Regions from separate parts of the Pseudomonas sp. JC1203 genome, predicted to be linked through region 1. Evidence: riboswitches for the same ligand, from Rfam matches in the RefSeq annotation. Region 1 holds a riboswitch; each other region holds the start of a gene.
The links. A riboswitch is a leader RNA that binds a small molecule or an ion and turns the genes downstream of it on or off. The one in region 1 is predicted to bind cobalamin.

Region 2: another riboswitch for cobalamin. It lies ahead of cobW (cobalamin biosynthesis protein CobW); the one in region 1 lies ahead of cobO (cob(I)yrinic acid a,c-diamide adenosyltransferase).
Region 3: another riboswitch for cobalamin. It lies ahead of AC0SZ7_RS03295 (TonB-dependent receptor); the one in region 1 lies ahead of cobO (cob(I)yrinic acid a,c-diamide adenosyltransferase).

The regions. Positions count from the first base shown of each region.
Region 1 is NZ_JBWCAM010000006.1:61,206-66,524, forward strand. It holds gene cbiB (adenosylcobinamide-phosphate synthase CbiB) at 1-907, opposite strand, end outside; gene cobD (threonine-phosphate decarboxylase CobD) at 1-6, opposite strand, end outside; gene bluB (5,6-dimethylbenzimidazole synthase) at 904-1,554, opposite strand; gene AC0SZ7_RS11030 (cobyrinate a,c-diamide synthase) at 1,554-2,867, opposite strand; gene cobO (cob(I)yrinic acid a,c-diamide adenosyltransferase) at 2,864-3,475, opposite strand; cobalamin riboswitch at 3,608-3,834, opposite strand; gene AC0SZ7_RS11040 (PQQ-dependent sugar dehydrogenase) at 3,943-5,259, shown strand.
Region 2 is NZ_JBWCAM010000017.1:30,761-36,079, reverse strand. It holds gene AC0SZ7_RS23195 (GlxA family transcriptional regulator) at 1-273, opposite strand, end outside; gene cobM (precorrin-4 C(11)-methyltransferase) at 389-1,141, opposite strand; gene AC0SZ7_RS23185 (cobalamin biosynthesis protein) at 1,200-1,595, opposite strand; cobalamin riboswitch at 1,690-1,881, shown strand; gene cobW (cobalamin biosynthesis protein CobW) at 1,976-3,043, shown strand; gene cobN (cobaltochelatase subunit CobN) at 3,047-5,319, shown strand, end outside.
Region 3 is NZ_JBWCAM010000002.1:15,821-21,139, forward strand. It holds gene AC0SZ7_RS03295 (TonB-dependent receptor) at 1-2,106, opposite strand, end outside; cobalamin riboswitch at 2,216-2,421, opposite strand; gene AC0SZ7_RS03300 (DNA-binding protein) at 2,560-3,549, shown strand; gene AC0SZ7_RS03305 (hypothetical protein) at 3,557-3,988, opposite strand; gene AC0SZ7_RS03310 (fumarylacetoacetate hydrolase family protein) at 4,125-4,820, shown strand; gene AC0SZ7_RS03315 (helix-turn-helix transcriptional regulator) at 4,879-5,319, shown strand, end outside.

The DNA.
Region 1 (5,319 bases):
AAGCATAGAATTGCCCTCCCACACACAGGATCAGCAGCCACAGCCACACACCGCGCTGCACCAGTTGCCAGCCGCGGTCGATGGCGTCGGCGTCGGCCGCCGGGCCTTCGCCCAGCGTCGCGCGTTCATGCAGTTCGCCATGATAGACCGCCGGGCCGCCCAGCTCGACGCCCAGGGCACCGGCACCGGCAGCCATCACCGGGCCGGCGTTGGGGCTGTCCCATTGCGGCGCCTGCCGACGCCAGCAGCGCAGGGCCAGGCGGGTCTTGCCCAGCCCCGCGTAGGTCAGCGCCACCAGCCGGGCAGGAATATAGTTGAGGACGTCGTCGATGCGCGCTGCCGCCCAGCCGAAACGTTCGAAACGCTCGTTGCGGTAGCCCCACATGGCGTCCAGGGTATTGCTTAGGCGGTACAGCACCACGCCCGGCGCGCCGGCCACGGCAAACCAGAACAGCGCGGCGAATACCGCGTCGCTACCGTTTTCCAGCACCGACTCGGTGGCGGCGCGGGCCACGGCGTTGGCATCCAGCTCGCTGGTCTGGCGGCTGACCAGGTAACCCACGCGGGTGCGCGCGGTGTCCAGGTCATCGCTGCGCAGCGCCTGGGCCACGGGGGCCACGTGCTCGCCCAGGCTGCGCAGGCCCAGGGCGCAGTACAGCGCCAGGATTTCCACAAGGGTGCCCAGGTACGGCAGCCAGGACAGCAGCGTCGCCAGCAGCGTCAAGGGAATCACGGCCAGGAACCACGCCGTCACACCGTGGCTGCGCCAGCCACGGCCACCGCTGTTGAAGCGCCGTTCCAGGCGGTCGGCCAGGCGCCCGAAGGCGACCAGCGGGTGGCGGCTTTTCGGCTCGCCCAGCAAGGCGTCCAGCGCCACGCCGGCAACCGTGACCAGGGCGATGCTCATGGCTTCACCCCCCACTGGTTTTCGTAGAGCATCTCGGCCAGGGGCTTTTCCGCAGCCCAGCCTTCCATCACCAGCATGGGCGAGGGATAGAATTCGGTCACCGGGCCCAGGCACAACACGGCCATGGGCTTGGCGCCGGCGGGCAGGCCCAGCAGCTCGGCCAATGCCTGGGGGTCGAACAGCGACACCCAGCCCATGCCCAGCCCCTCGGCGCGCGCCGCCAGCCACAGGTTCTGGATGGCGCAGGACAGCGACGCCAGGTCCATCTCCGGCAGGGTCCGGCGGCCGAATATGTGCCGCTCGCGGTCATCCATCAGCGCCGCCACCAGCACTTCGGCACAGTCGTTGATGCCTTCCACCTTGAGTTTCATGAACTCGTCCGAGCGCTCGCCCAGCGCCTCGGCGGTGCGCACCCGCTCGTGCTCCACCACTGCCTGGATTTGCCCGCGCAGGGCACGGTCGCTGATGCGGATGAAGCGCCACGGCTGCATCAGGCCGACGCTGGGCGCCTGGTGGGCGGCGTGCAGCAGGCGGCTCAGCAATGGCGGGGCGACGTCGCCGCCAGCGAAGTGACGCATGTCGCGGCGCTCACCGATGGCTCGGTAGATGGCCGCGCGCTCGGCGGCGGTGTAGGCGTTGTCAGTCATCAAGTGTGCGAGGCCCCTTTGGGGCAGAACAGGGCGGCGATGGCCGCCGGGTTGGACGGGAAATAGAAGTGCACGTACGACGCCGTCAGTCGGCCATCGCGGTACACCGCTTCGGCGCCGCGGCCACCGTTGGGGCTGATGCCCCGGGCGATGGGCTCAAGCGCAGTGCTGGTCAGCGAATGGTGGTAAGTGTGGCCGCGCAGGGTGCCTTCGGGCAGCTCCACTGCTTGCAGGGCCAAGGCCGCCAGGCGTTTTTGCATCACTGCTTCGCCCGGCAGCAGGCCGAGCAGCTCGGCGCGCTGGCCGTCGACGTCGGTCAGGGCGTCCAGCAGGTAAAGCATGCCGCCACATTCGGCCAGCAGCGGTTTGCCCTCGGCGTGGTGGACGCGGATCGCCGCCAGCATGGGCGCGTTGGCCGCCAGGGTGTGGTGGTGCAGTTCCGGGTAGCCACCGGGCAGGTACAGGCTGTCGCAGGCCGGCAGTTGCGCGTCATGCACCGGCGAGAAGAAGCTCAGCTCGGCGCCCATGGCGCGCAACAGGTCCAGGCTGGCACCGTAGGTGAAGGCGAAGGCTTCGTCACGGGCGACGGCGATGCGCACCCCGGCCAGCAGCGCTTCACACGGCACCGGGGTCGGCGCGGCGAAGGTGACCGGTGGTGGCAGTGCCACCTCGCAGCTTGCCGCCAGGGCGTTGGCGGCTGCGTCCAGGCGCAGGTCCAGGTCATTCAGTTCGCTGGCCTGCACCAGGCCGAGGTGGCGGCTAGGCAGTTCGATGCCGGTCTCGCGGGACAGCGCGCCGTACCAGCGCAGGCCTTCGGTGAGGCTGCCTTCCAGCAGTTGCGCGTGGCGCAGGGTGCCGACGCGGTTGGCCAGCACGCCGGCGAACGGCAGGTCCGGCTGGTAGCGCGCCAGGCCCAGGGCCAGGGCGCCGAAGGTCTGGGCCATGGCGGTGCCGTCGATCACGCCCAGCACCGGCACACCGAAGTGCCGCGCCAGGTCGGCGCTGCTGGGGGTGCCGTCGAACAGGCCCATCACCCCTTCAATCAGGATCAGGTCGGCCTCGGCCGCCGCTTCCCACAACAGGCGCCGGCTTTCCTCGGCGCCTACCATCCACAGGTCCAGCTGGTACACCGGCGCGCCGCTGGCCCGTTCCAGAATCATGGGGTCGAGGAAATCCGGCCCGCACTTGAACACCCGCACCTTGCGCCCCTGGTTGCGATGCAGGCGCGCCAGGGCGGCGGTGACGGTGGTCTTGCCCTGGCCAGATGCAGGTGCTGCGATCAGCACCGCCGGGCAATGACGCGGCTGGGTCATAGCTCGATGCCCTTCTGGGCGCGGATGCCGGCCTGGAAGGCGTGCTTGAGCATGCCCATCTCGGTGACGGTGTCGGCCAGTTCGATCATCTCGTCCTTGGCGCCGCGGCCGGTCACCACCACGTGCTGCATGGGCGGGCGCGCCTGCAGGTCGGCCAGCACCTGGTCGAGGTCCAGGTAGCCGTGCTTGAGGGCAATGTTCAGCTCGTCGAGAATCACCAGGCCGATGCTTTCATCCTGCAGCAGGCCACGGGACACTTCCCAGGCGGCCTGGGCAGCCGCGATGTCGCGCTGGCGGTCCTGGGTTTCCCAGGTGAAGCCCTCGCCCATCACGTGGTAGCGCACTTGCTCGGGGAAGCGGCGGAAGAACAGCTCTTCGCCGGTGGCGTTGCGGCCCTTGATGAACTGCACCACACCACATTGCATGCCATGGCCCATGGCGCGCGCGAGCATGCCGAAGGCCGAACTGCTCTTGCCCTTGCCGTTGCCGCTCAGTACCAGCAGCAGCCCGCATTCGTTGGGCGCATTGGCGATGCGCTCGTCAATGACTGCCTTTTTGCGCAACATGCGCGCCAAATGGCGTTGTTCACGTTCCTGGGATTCACTCATCGCAGCTCTCCGCTACACCTGCACACAGGCGACATCGACGAAAAGCCGCGGCCCGGACGGGCGCAGCACAGACTCGTCAATGCCGCTCTCACCCGCGCGACAGAACAAAAGGGGACCGGCAAGCCTGCGGCTTGCCAAGAAGGGTTCCAGGCCGGTCTCCGGGCTCATGAGCGGGGGCATGCACACCCCGGCCGCGCGCCTTCCCGAACCAGACCGGCCCAGTGGCGCCATGCGCGACCTTGACTCATTTACCGTTGCGGGGGCAGCGCCGGGCTCGCACGCCTGCGGCGGCTCACCGGCTTCCCTGTTTCACCCTGCCAGCCGTTGGGCTGCAAGGCACCTGAAACACGCCGGGAAGGTTAGAGGGTTGGGGGTGGGAGGTCAATTAAAGCTGGGGGCAATCCGTTGGAACCACCACCCCTGCCCTGCCCTCTACTGAAGACATCGCGCCTGAGTGAGAACCGACAATGCACAAGACCCGCCTGGCCCTGATCATCCTCGCCTCCAGCACGCTGCTGGCTTGCGGCGAGTCTTCTACCCTGAAAGTGACCGACGGCACCGGCCCGCACCCGCAATTGCCGGAGCCAAACAAGACGTTGATCCCCACGGTGAACATCGCCGACGCCATCGGCTGGCCCGCCGACGAAAAACCCCAGGCGGCGCAAGGCACCCAGGTGGCGGCCTTCGCCGAAGGCCTGGACCACCCGCGCTGGCTGTATGTGCTGCCCAACGGCGACGTGCTGGTGGCAGAGACCAACGCCCCGCCCAAGCCCGAGGACGGCAAGGGCATCAAGGGCTGGGTGATGAAGAAGGTGATGGGCAAGGCCGGCGCCGGCGTGCCTAGCGCCAACCGCATCACCTTGCTGCGCGACACCGACGGTGACGGCAAGGCCGACACCCGCACGGTCTTCATCGCCAACCTCAATTCGCCGTTCGGCATCACCCTGGTCGGCAGCGACCTGTACGTGGCCGACACCGATGCGCTGCTGCGCTTCCATTACGACACTGGCGCCACCGCCATCACCGGCCAGGGCACCAAGGTCACCGACCTGCCCGGCGGGCCACTCAACCACCACTGGACCAAGAACGTCATTGCCAGCCCGTCGGGCAACAAGCTGTACGTCACCGTAGGCTCCAACAGCAACGTCGGCGAGAACGGCCTGGACAAGGAAGAAGGCCGGGCGGCCATCTGGGAAGTGGACCGGGCCACTGGCGAGCACCGCATTTACGCCTCGGGCCTGCGCAACCCCAACGGCATGGCGTTCGAGCCGCAGACCGGGCAGCTGTGGACTTCAGTCAACGAACGCGACGAAATCGGCAGCGACCTGGTGCCCGACTACATCACTTCAGTGAAGGATGGCGGCTTCTATGGCTGGCCGTTCAGCTACTACGGGCAGCACATCGACAACCGCGTCAGCCCGCAGAACCCGGGCCTGGTGGCCAAGGCCATCGCCCCGGACTACGCCGTGGGGCCGCACACCGCGTCCATCGGTTTCACCTTTGCCAGCAACAGCGGCGGCCTGGCCGCGCCGTTCAACCATGGCGCCTACGTCAGCCAGCACGGCTCGTGGAACCGCAAGCCGCACAGCGGTTACAAGGTGATTTTCGTGCCGTTCGTGGACGGCAAGCCCAGCGGCCAGCCGATTGACGTGCTGACCGGGTTCCTCAATGACAAAGAGCAGGCCATGGGCCGGCCGGTGGGCGTGACCGAGGACCACAAGGGCGGGGTGTTGGTGGCGGATGATGTGGGGAACAAGATCTGGCGGGTAACGGCTGCGAAGTAAACAACCTGTGGGAGCTGGCTTGCCAGCGAGCTTTGGGGGAACCCCGAAGAGCTCGCTGGC
Region 2 (5,319 bases), on a different contig from region 1:
GTTGGCGAATTGCGCAGCCTCGCCGCGCCCGCCGGGCACCAGCAGGGTGTCGAGGCTGGCGGGGTCGGTGTCCTGGTAGCGCTGCTCGGCATACAGGCTGAAGCCCGCCGACGTCACCACCGGGCCGGCCTGTTCGCCCAGCATCAGCAGGGCGTAGGCGGGGGCGCGGCCCAGGCGCGCCAATTCCTCGTTGGCCGAGGCGAACACCTGCATCGGCCCGGTGACGTCCAGGCTCATCACATCCGGGTAGAGCAAACAGGCAATCCGGCGCATAAAAACTCCTGGCTCAATTCTCCGTAGCAGCGGCCGTCTGTGGGAGCTGGCTTGCCCGCGAGCGTTTAGGGCCTCAACAGCTCGCTGGCAAGCCAGCTCCCACAGGCGGTCGCTGCTACAGGGGTTGTCTGTATAAGTGCGCGTGGCCGGCGCGATACAGCGCCGACTCGCCAAAGCAGTCAGTATCCAGCACCCGCCCGACCAGTATCAGCGCCGTGCGGCGGAAACCCTTGGCCGCGACTTTCGCTTCGATGTCGGCCAGGGTGCCGGTCACCCAGTCCTGGTCCGGCCAGCTGGCCTTGTGAATCACGGCGATGGGGCAGTCGGCGCCGTAGTGGGGCAGCAGCTCCAGGAGGATTTTTGGCAAATGCTGCACGCCCAGGTGAATGGCCATGGTCGCGCCGTGGCGGGCCAGGTCGTGCAGGGCTTCGCCTTCGGGCATCGGCGACTTGTCGGCGTAGCGGGTCAGGATGACCGTCTGCGACACCCCCGGCAGCGTCAACTCGGCGCCCAGCAGTGCGGCGCAGGCGGCGGTGGCGGTGACGCCAGGGATGATTTCGAAGGGGATGCCGCGTTCGCGCAGGCAACGGATCTGCTCGCCGATGGCGCCGTACAGGCTCGGGTCGCCCGAGTGCACCCGGGCCACGTCCTGGCCGCGGGCATGGGCGGCGGCCAGCAGCTCGATGATCTGCTCCAGGTGCAATTCGGCGCTGTTGACCACCATTTCGGCCTGGTGGCCTGCGAGCACGGCGGCAGGCACCAGGGAGCCGGCGTAGATGATCACCGGGCATTGGCGGATCAGCCGCTGGCCCTTGACGGTGATCAGTTCCGGGTCGCCGGGGCCGGCGCCGATGAAGTAGACGGTCATGTGCAAATCCTGAAGAAAACGAATGCTGCTTGAGCGAAATTCAAGTGCGAGGCGGTGATTATCCGGGAATCGGGCCCGCTTGTGCCAATGCCAGGGTGGCCTTGGTGTTTTTTTGCCGGCTGACGCGCAGCTGGCTGCCAGCGCCCGCCATTGCCAGGGCGGCGCTTTCGGCCACGCCGTGGCAGCCGGTGTGGGTGAAGGCTGCGGCGGAGCGGTGGGTCAGTTGCGCTTCGAAAAGGGCGAGTTGGGTGGTGCTGAATAGCGTCAATGGCACGTCCAGCGCCTGCGCCAGTTCCAGCAGGCCCGGCTCGTCGGCTTTCAGGTCAATGCTCGCCAGCCCCGCCAGGTCGGCGCGAGTCAGGCCGTGGTGGGCGAGGGTGGTGTCGAGCAGGTCGGCCAGCACGCTGGCGGGGCAGCCGCGCTGGCAGCCGAAGCCGGCGTAGAGGTCAGGCATGGGAGGCGTCCACAAAATCTCAAGCCGCCACTATACCGTAGCCGCTGCCGCAGGCAGCGGCCAGGGGCGATGTTGACCTTCCCCCCCACACTGCGTAGCCTTGCACCTTCGAGGTTCTCCGCCACGCGGAGCCAAGATGGGAATGCGGTTCAAGCCGCAGCTGCCCCCGCAACTGTAAGCGGTGCGCGCCCGGGCAATGCCACTGCGTTCCACGCGGGAAGGCGCCAGGGCCAGCTTTCGAGCCCACGCCGCAAGCCAGGAGACCTGCCTCGACAGACTTCCACTACAACCGGGCGGGGTGATCCGGTGGCGAATGCACCCGCGTGCCTGGCACCCGCGGTTCTCGTCCCGTTTGCCCGCCATATTGCCAAGGGCATCCGATGAAAACACTGGCCAAGCTACCCGTCACCATCGTCACCGGCTTCCTGGGCTCGGGCAAGACCACCTTGCTGCGCCACATGCTGGATAACGCCCAGGGCCGCCGCATCGCGGTCATCGTCAATGAATTCGGCGAGCTGGGTATCGACGGCGAAATCCTCAAGCAGTGCACCATCGGCTGCACCGAAGAAGAAGCCACCGGCCGCGTCTACGAACTGGCCAACGGCTGCCTGTGCTGCACCGTGCAGGAAGAGTTCTTCCCGGTCATGCGCGAGCTGGTAGCGCGCCGTGGCGACCTGGACCACATTCTCATCGAAACCAGCGGCCTGGCCCTGCCCAAGCCGTTGGTACAAGCCTTCCAGTGGCCGGAAATTCGCAGCGCCTGCACCGTCGACGCGGTGATCACCGTAGTCGACAGCCCGGCCGTGGCCGCCGGCACCTTCGCCGCCTTCCCGGACCAGGTCGACGCCCAGCGCAAGCTGGACCCCAACCTGGATCACGAGTCGCCCCTGCACGAGCTGTTCGCCGACCAACTGGCCAGCGCCGACCTGGTGATCCTCAACAAGGCCGACCTGATCGCGCCCGAGGCCCTGGCCGCCGTGCGCCGCGAAGTCGCCGAAGAGCTGCCGCCGGCGGTCAAGGTCATCGAAGCCAGCAGCGGCCGCCTGCCGCTGGACGTGCTGCTGGGCCTGGGCGCCGAGTCGGAGGAACACATCGACGGCCGCCTGACCCACCACGATCATCACCACGACGACGATGATCACGACGACCACGACCACGATGCCTTCGACTCCATCTCCATCGAGCTGCCCGAAGCGCCGGAAGCACAGCTGCTCGACGCCCTGACCACCCTGGTGGTCAAGCACGGCATCCTGCGCGTGAAGGGCTTCGCCGCTATTCCGGGCAAGCCGATGCGCCTGCTGATCCAGGGCGTGGGTACCCGCTTCGACAAGCATTTCGACCGCGCCTGGCGCGCCGAAGAAGCACGCAGCACGCGCCTGGTGCTGATCGGCCAGGAGCTGGACGCAGCCCTGCTGGAAAGCCAGCTGCGCGCTGCGCTGAACGGTTAAGCCATGCACCTGCTGAGAACCCAGCCCGGCGGTTTCGTGCCGGACGACAGCATCGCCGACCTGGGCCAGACGCCGGCCGAGCTGGTGATTCTCTGCAGCGGTGACTCGCACCTGGCGCTGCTGGCCGAAGCCGCCCGGCAACTGCCGGACGACTTCCCCAGCCTGCGCCTGGCCAACCCCATGCAGGTGCAGAACCACGCTTCCGTGGACCTGTACGTGGACGAGGTGTTGCGCCACGCCAAGGTCATCCTGATTTCCCTGCACGGCGGCATCGGCTACTGGCGCTACGGCGTCGAGCAGCTGGTGGCGCTGGCCGAACGCGGCGTGCAGCTTATTCTGGTGCCCGGCGACGACCGCCCCGACCCCGAGCTCAGCGACCTGGGCACCGTGGGCCGCGAGGTGGGCGAACGCCTGTGGCACTTCCTGCGCCAGGGCGGCATGGGTAACGCGTTGTCGTTGTTCAACTGCCTGGCCAGCCAATTTCTCGGTCGTGACTACGCCTGGGCCGAGCCACAGGCCTTGCCGCGCACCGCCATTTATCACCCGGCCCACCACGATGCCGGCCTGGCCCATTGGCGGGCGGACTGGCAGCCGGGGCAGGCGGTGGTGCCGCTGATTTTCTACCGCTCGCACCTGCAGGCGGCCAACACCGGTTTTGTCGACGTGTTCTGCCAGCGCCTGCTGGCGGCGGGCCTGAACCCGCTGCCCATGGCCGTGGCCAGCCTCAAGGAGGCTGGCTGCCTGAGCCAGGTGCAGGCCTGGATGGACGACGTCGGCGCGGCGGTGATTCTCAACACCACCGGTTTTGCCCAGTCCAGCCCGGAAGCGCCGCACTTGCGGCCGTTCCGCCGCGACATCCCGGTGATCCAGGCCATCTGTGCCCAGGACAACCAGCCTGGCTGGGAAGCCAGCGAGCAGGGCCTGGGCCCGCGCGACCTGGCCATGCACATCGCCCTGCCGGAGCTGGACGGGCGCATCATCAGCCGCCCCATCAGCTTCAAGGACCTGGCCTGGCGCAGCGAGCGCAGCCAGTCCGACGTGGTCTGCTACCGCGCGCACCCCGAGCGCATGGATTTCGTCGCCGAACTGGCGCGGCGCTGGGCCGAGCTGGCGCGGCTGCCCAATGGCCAGAAGCGTATAGCCCTGATCCTGGCCAACTACCCGACCCGCGACGGCCGCATTGGCAACGGCGTGGGCCTGGACACCCCGGCGGCGGCGCTGAACATTCTTCGCGCCCTGCACGCCGAGGGCTACCCAGTGCAGGGCTTGCCCGCCAGCGGCACGGCGCTGATCCAGCAATTGCTGGGCGGCGTCAGCAACGACCTCGACAGCCTCGACCTGCGCCCCTGCGCTCAGAGCATGGCCATGGACGACTACCTGGCGGCGTTTGCGCGCCTGCCGCTGGCCAACCAGCAGGCGGTGCGCGAGCGCTGGGGTGAGCCGAGCGCCGACCCCATGTGCCGCAGCGGCCGCATGATGGTCGCCGGACTGCGTTTTGGCCTGACTTTCGTCGGCATCCAGCCGGCCCGTGGCTACCAGCTGGACCCCAGCGCCGTGTACCACGACCCCGACCTGGTGCCGCCCCACGGCTACCTGGCGTTCTATTTCTGGCTGCGCCACGCCTATGGCGCCGACGCCGTGGTGCACGTGGGCAAGCACGGCAACCTGGAATGGCTGCCGGGCAAGGGCGTGGGCCTGTCGGAACACTGCTGGCCCGACGCGCTGTTGGGGCCGATGCCCAATGTCTACCCGTTTATCGTCAATGACCCGGGCGAGGGCGCCCAGGCCAAGCGCCGCACCCAGGCAGTGATCATTGACCACCTGATGCCGCCGCTGACCCGTGCCGAAACCTATGGCCCGCTGCGCGACCTGGAGCGCCTGGCCGACGAATACTACGACGCCCAACTGCTGGACCCGCGCCGCGCCCGCGAGCTGCAACGCGAGATTCTGGCGCTGGTGCGCGACGCGCAGATCGACCGCGAGCTGCAACTGGACGCCGGCTGGGACAGCGACGCCGACGCCGCGCTGTGGCTGCCGCGCCTGGACACCTACCTGTGTGACCTGAAGGAATCGCAGATCCGCGACGGCCTGCACATCTTCGGCGAGTCGCCCACCGGGCGCCTGCGCATCGACACCCTGGCGTCCCTGTTGCGCATTCCCCGGGGCGACGGCCGTGGCGCCCATGCCAGCCTGATCCGCGCCCTGGGGCGGGCGCTGCAGCTGGGCTTCGACCCGCTGGACTGTAACCTCGGCGACAGCTGGGAAGGCGCGCGCCC
Region 3 (5,319 bases), on a different contig from region 1:
CCGATAATCGGCCGTGACGAAGAATGACCGCGGCTGGCCCATCTGCCATTGCGCCCCGTCATTCTGCTGCGACACCGCATAGCGCCGGTCCAGCAGGTTGTTCAACTGCAACCCCAGGCGCACATCCGGCAGCGCCTGCCAGCCCAGGTTCGCATCCACCACCGTATACCCCGGCACCTGCGCGGTGTTGGCGGTATTGGCGTAACGCGCGTCCACGTAGCGCAGGCCTGCGCCGGCGTCGATGCGCTCGGTGAGGGCCTTGCTCAGCCACAGGTTCGCCGTGCGCCGTGGCACGTCGGTGGGGCGGTTGCCGGCGCGCGACAGCACCTGGCCATTCACCGCTTCGTCAAAATCGTCATAGCGGGCGCGCACCAGCGCGGCGTTGGCCGACAGCTGCCAATGGTCTGCCAGCGCCAGTTCCAGGCTGGCTTCCAGGCCGTTCGAGGACTGTTGGCCCACCTGCAAGGTGTCGCGGGTGATGGGGTCGGTGGTCAGTAGCTTGTTCTTGACGATGTGGTAGGCGGCCAGCGTCCACGCACCGCGCCCGTCCCAGAATTGCTGCTTGAGGCCCACCTCGGTCTGCTTCGCCCGGGCCAGGTCCAGCTGCTGCTGGCTGGGGTTCATGCTGATCAGGTCACTGACGCCGTCCTGGCTGGTGGAGTACTGGCCATACAGCGACAGTTGGTCCGTCAGCGCAAACACCAGCCCGGCGCGCCAGTTGCCGCCGGCCAGGCTGCGGTCGCTGCGAGTGTCGGCGCGCAGGTCGTCACGCTGGATATGGTTCTGGTCGCGGCGCACACCGGTCACCAGCGCCCAGCGCTCGGACAGTTGCAGGCGGTTTTCGGCGAACAGCGCGAAGGTCTGCGTGGTGCTCTGGCTCAGCGCCTGGAACGGCGATTGGCTGTGGAAGTAGCCAGGCGCCGGCGCCCACGGGTCGAGGTAGTCGCCGCCGACATCGGTGTAGGGGGAATTGTTGGCCAGGCCGAAGCGGATGCGGTTGTATTCGGCGCCCACCACGGTCTTGCTGGCCAGGCCGAACAGGCTGTGGTTGAAGGTGAAGGCCTGGCGGTCGCCCAGTTGTTCTTCGTGGTGCTTGATTTCCAGGTAACTGCCGCGCAGCAGTTGGCCCTGGCTGCTGTCCCAGCTATAGCTTTCGGCGTTGCGCCAGTGGCGGCGGCTCTTGATGTAGTACAGCTCGTTGCTGGCACTGACGGCGTCGCTCAGGGTCCAGTCGGTGGTCAGGCGCGTCCACTGGTCGTCGTAGTGCTGCACGGCGTTGCGCACGTTGTAGTTCTTGTCGCGCAGGCTGTCGCGGTAGTGGCCGTCGATCAGCGGCGTGCCCAGGTAGTTCATGGGCCGGCTGTCGCCCTGCTCATGGGCCAGGGTGACGCTCAGGTCGTCGCTGGCTTGCCAGCGCAGGGCGCCGCTGAAGGCCAGGCTTGAGGACTGGCCACGGTCTACCCAGCCGTTGCTGCTTTGCTGGTCCAGGGTCAGCCGGTAGCTGAGGCGCTCGCCCAGCGAACCGCCGCTGTCAAAGGCGGTCTGCTGGCGGTCGTCGCTGCCGTAACCCACGCGCAGGTGGTTGCTGATGGCGCCCTCGAAAGGCTTTTTCGGCACCACGTTGATCACCGCGCCAGTGGCGCCTTCGCCATACAGCACCGAGGCCGGGCCGCGGATTACGTCGATGCGCTCGACCATCCACGGGTCCACGGGGAAGGTCTGGGTGCCGGCGCCGGTGTACAGGCGCGCGCCGTCGAACAGGGTCATCACCGACTCATGGCCACTGAAGCCGCGCGCGGACAACGCGGTGTTGCCGTTGCCCGGCGCGGCGATGCTGGTGATGCCGGGGGCACGGGTAACCGCTTCCTGCACGGTGAGGTTGTTGCGGCCGTCGATGGCGGCCTCGTCGAGGCTGCTGATGCTGGCAGGGGTCTGCAGCGGTGTCAGGTTCAGGCGTGAACCGGCCGTGCCGGGCGTGGCCAGCGGGGTGTCGGCGCGTTCGCTGATGGTGGTCGCCGGTAGCGCCAGTTCATCGGCGTGGGCAGGCAAGGGCAAAAACAACGCCAGGCACGGGGCCAGGCTGTGAAGCAGGGAAGTACGGGACATGCTGTTCCAACTACAAGTCAGGAAAAGATGAACCCGGAGGGACACGCATGGCAAATCGCGGGCGCAAACGCCCACGGAAACCGGCCTGCGCCCGCCCACCGCGGGTTGCCAATCGAAGCGTTTGCAGGCCGGTCTCCGGGCTTGCGAGGGTCATGAACGCGTCGCCTTCCCATGCGGTGTGCACAGTGGCATATCAACGTGTTCGCTCGCTTACCGTTGCGGGGGCAGCGCCGGACTGATCACCAAAGTGACGCACCGGCTTCCCGTTTCACCCTGAGCACGGCGGCTGAGGGCACCTGAAACTGGCGCGCATTCGACCACCGATGTGGATCCAGGTCAATGTCTCAAAGCTGATACGGTGATATTGCCAAGCTCGGTGGTATATCCCAAGCACCGTGGTATATTGCGCGCCATTACAGAATACATACCGCAGTACACTTCACAGGAGCAGGCATGGCACGGGGCGGGATCAACAAGGCAGTGGTGCAAAAGGCGCGTGAGGCGCTGCTGGCCCGGGGCGAAAACCCCACCATCGACGCCGTGCGCGTGGCGCTGGGGAACACCGGTTCGAAGACCACCATCCACCGGTACCTCAAGGAGCTGGAGGAAACCGACCAGCGCCGCCAGGCCCCGCGCGAACACCTGACCCAGGAGCTGGGCGAGCTGGTAGGCCGCCTGGCCTTGCGCCTGAAAGAGGAGGGTGACGAGTACGTGCAGCAGGCTCAGGCCCGCTTCGACCTGCAAAAAGCCGTGCTTGAAGCCGACCTGGCCGAGGCCGCCAAGGCCCACGCCGCCCTGCAACAGCAGTTCGAGATTCAGGCCGAGGCGCTGGCCAGCGAGTCGGAACAGTTGGCCACCTGCCGCACCACCCTGCAGGCCGAGCACACCCGTAACGCGCGGCTGGGCCAGGAATGCAGCGACCTGCAACTGCGCGTGCAGGAAAAGGACGAGCACATCCGCTCGCTGGAAGACAAGCACCAGCACGCCCGTGACGCCCTGGAGCATTACCGCCAGGCCGTGAAAGAGCAGCGCGACCAGGATCAGCGTCGCCACGAAGGCCAGGTGCAGCAGGTGCAGGTGGAAGTGCGGCAGTTGCAGCAGAGCCTGATCGTCAAGCAGGACGAGCTGATGCGCCTTAACCGCGATAACGAACGCATGCTGGTGGAGGCGCGCCAGGCGCGCAAGGATCAGGACAACGCCGCCCAGGCCCTGGCCGACAAGGCCGCCGAAAGCACTGCGCTGGCCAGCCAGTTGGCCCAGGCCTTGGGCGTGCGCGAGGCGCTGGACCGGCAGATTGCCGTGTTCCGCGAAGAGCAGGCGGCGCAGGTTCAGGCCACCAAGGCCCAGGTACTGCGCGAGGCGCACCTGGAGCAGCAGCTGCAACAGGCCAACGCCACCCTGGCGCAATGGCGCGCCGACCGCGCGGCGGCCAGCGCCGAGTAACGCGTTTTCAGTCTTCGCTGGGCGTGTGGCCGGGGCCTACCGGCTGCAGGCCGCTGCGCAGGATGCGCTGTACCCGCTGCATCTTCTCCAGCGAGCCAGGCACGCCGTTGCTCATGTCGATCATGGCCTTGCCGCACAGCTTGGCCCGAAAGCCGTCCAGCTTGCTGAATTCCTGGCCCGAGACGTTAATGATGTTCATGGCCCAGGCCAGAATGTTCTCGCCCGGGTTCGGGCCGTTGAGGATGCCATTGAACATGTATTCCATGGCCTGGCGGTACTGGCCCTGGGTGCGGATGGCGGCGCAGTCGATGTCGGTGCCGGCGAAAGTCTGCACCATCAGGCGGCGCATGGTGTCGTCCAGCGGCTCGGGTTCGTTGCCGTCGTCCTCGAACACACGGGCGTTGCGCAGGGGGACGACGTTGTCGGTGTAATCGGTCATAGGTACTCCTTGTCATGACGCAGGTGGCGCAGTATGCGCCATTGCGTTGCCCAGTCCAAAATTCGCGCCGTTCTGTGCAAGCCAGCCGGGGTGCCGGCAGGCAGACTGGTGGCCTTTGAAACAGGAGTGCTGCCCCATGACCGACTACGTGATACCCCAGCCGCCCGCCGCCAGCGTTGCCATTGCCGGTGACAGCCGCCGCTTCCCCATTCGCCGGGTGTTCTGCGTGGGCCGCAACTATTCCGAGCACGCGCGGGAGATGGGCCATGACCCGGACCGCGAACCGCCGTTCTTCTTCTGCAAGCCTGCCGACGCCGTGGTGCCGGCTGAAGGCGTGATTGCCTACCCGCCATTGACCGCCGACCTGCACCACGAAATTGAACTGGTGGTGGCCATCGCCGAAGGCGGCGTCGACATCGCCCCCGAGCAGGCCCTGGGCCACGTCTGGGGCTACGGCGTAGGCCTGGACCTGACCCGCCGCGACCTGCAGGCCCAGGCCAAGAAGCAGGGCCGGCCCTGGGACTGGGCCAAGGGCTTCGACGAATCCGCGCCGTGCACCGCGCTGCTTCCAGCGGCCAGCCTGGGCCACCCGGCCAGCGGCGCCATCTGGCTGAAGGTCAACGGCGAGGAGCGCCAGCGCGGCGACCTGGCGGACCAGATCTGGGCGGTGCCGGACGTGATCGCCTATCTGTCGCGCTCGGTGGCATTGCAGCCCGGCGACCTGATTTTCACCGGCACCCCGGCCGGCGTCGGCGCCTTGCAGCCCGGTGACCAGGTCAGTGCCGGCATCGACGGCGTGGCGCAGTTCGAGTTGCGCATCGGCAAGCGCTGACAGCCGGCGCGCCGCGCTTTAGACTGGCGGCGTCTTTCCGGTCTTCGAGGTTGCTGCCATGCCGTCCCTGTCCCGCGTGCCCACCTATGGCATGCAGCAGCGCAGCAACCGCGAGGATTTCTACATCCGCGACAAGCAGGAGCGCGAGGCACTCACCGCGCCGCACCGCCACGAATACTTCCAGATCCAGGTCAACCTGGGTGGCGACACCGTGCAGCACATCGGCGGCGCGGTGCGGCCGTTTCCGCGCAACGCCCTGAGCTTTATCCTGCCGCACCGCCTGCATTTGATCCCGCACCCCGAGCACGGCAACTTCATGCTCATCAACTTCGCCCAGAGCTTCCTGCTGCCGCACCTGGCCTGCGACCCGCTGGACCTGGAAGACGTGCCCCTGGGCCAGGCGCCGGAGCTGGCGCCGTTCCAATGCCAGGAGCACCTGGACTTCATCCTCGACGACGAGGCCTTTGCCGAGATAGAAAGCGTGTTGATACGCCTGCGC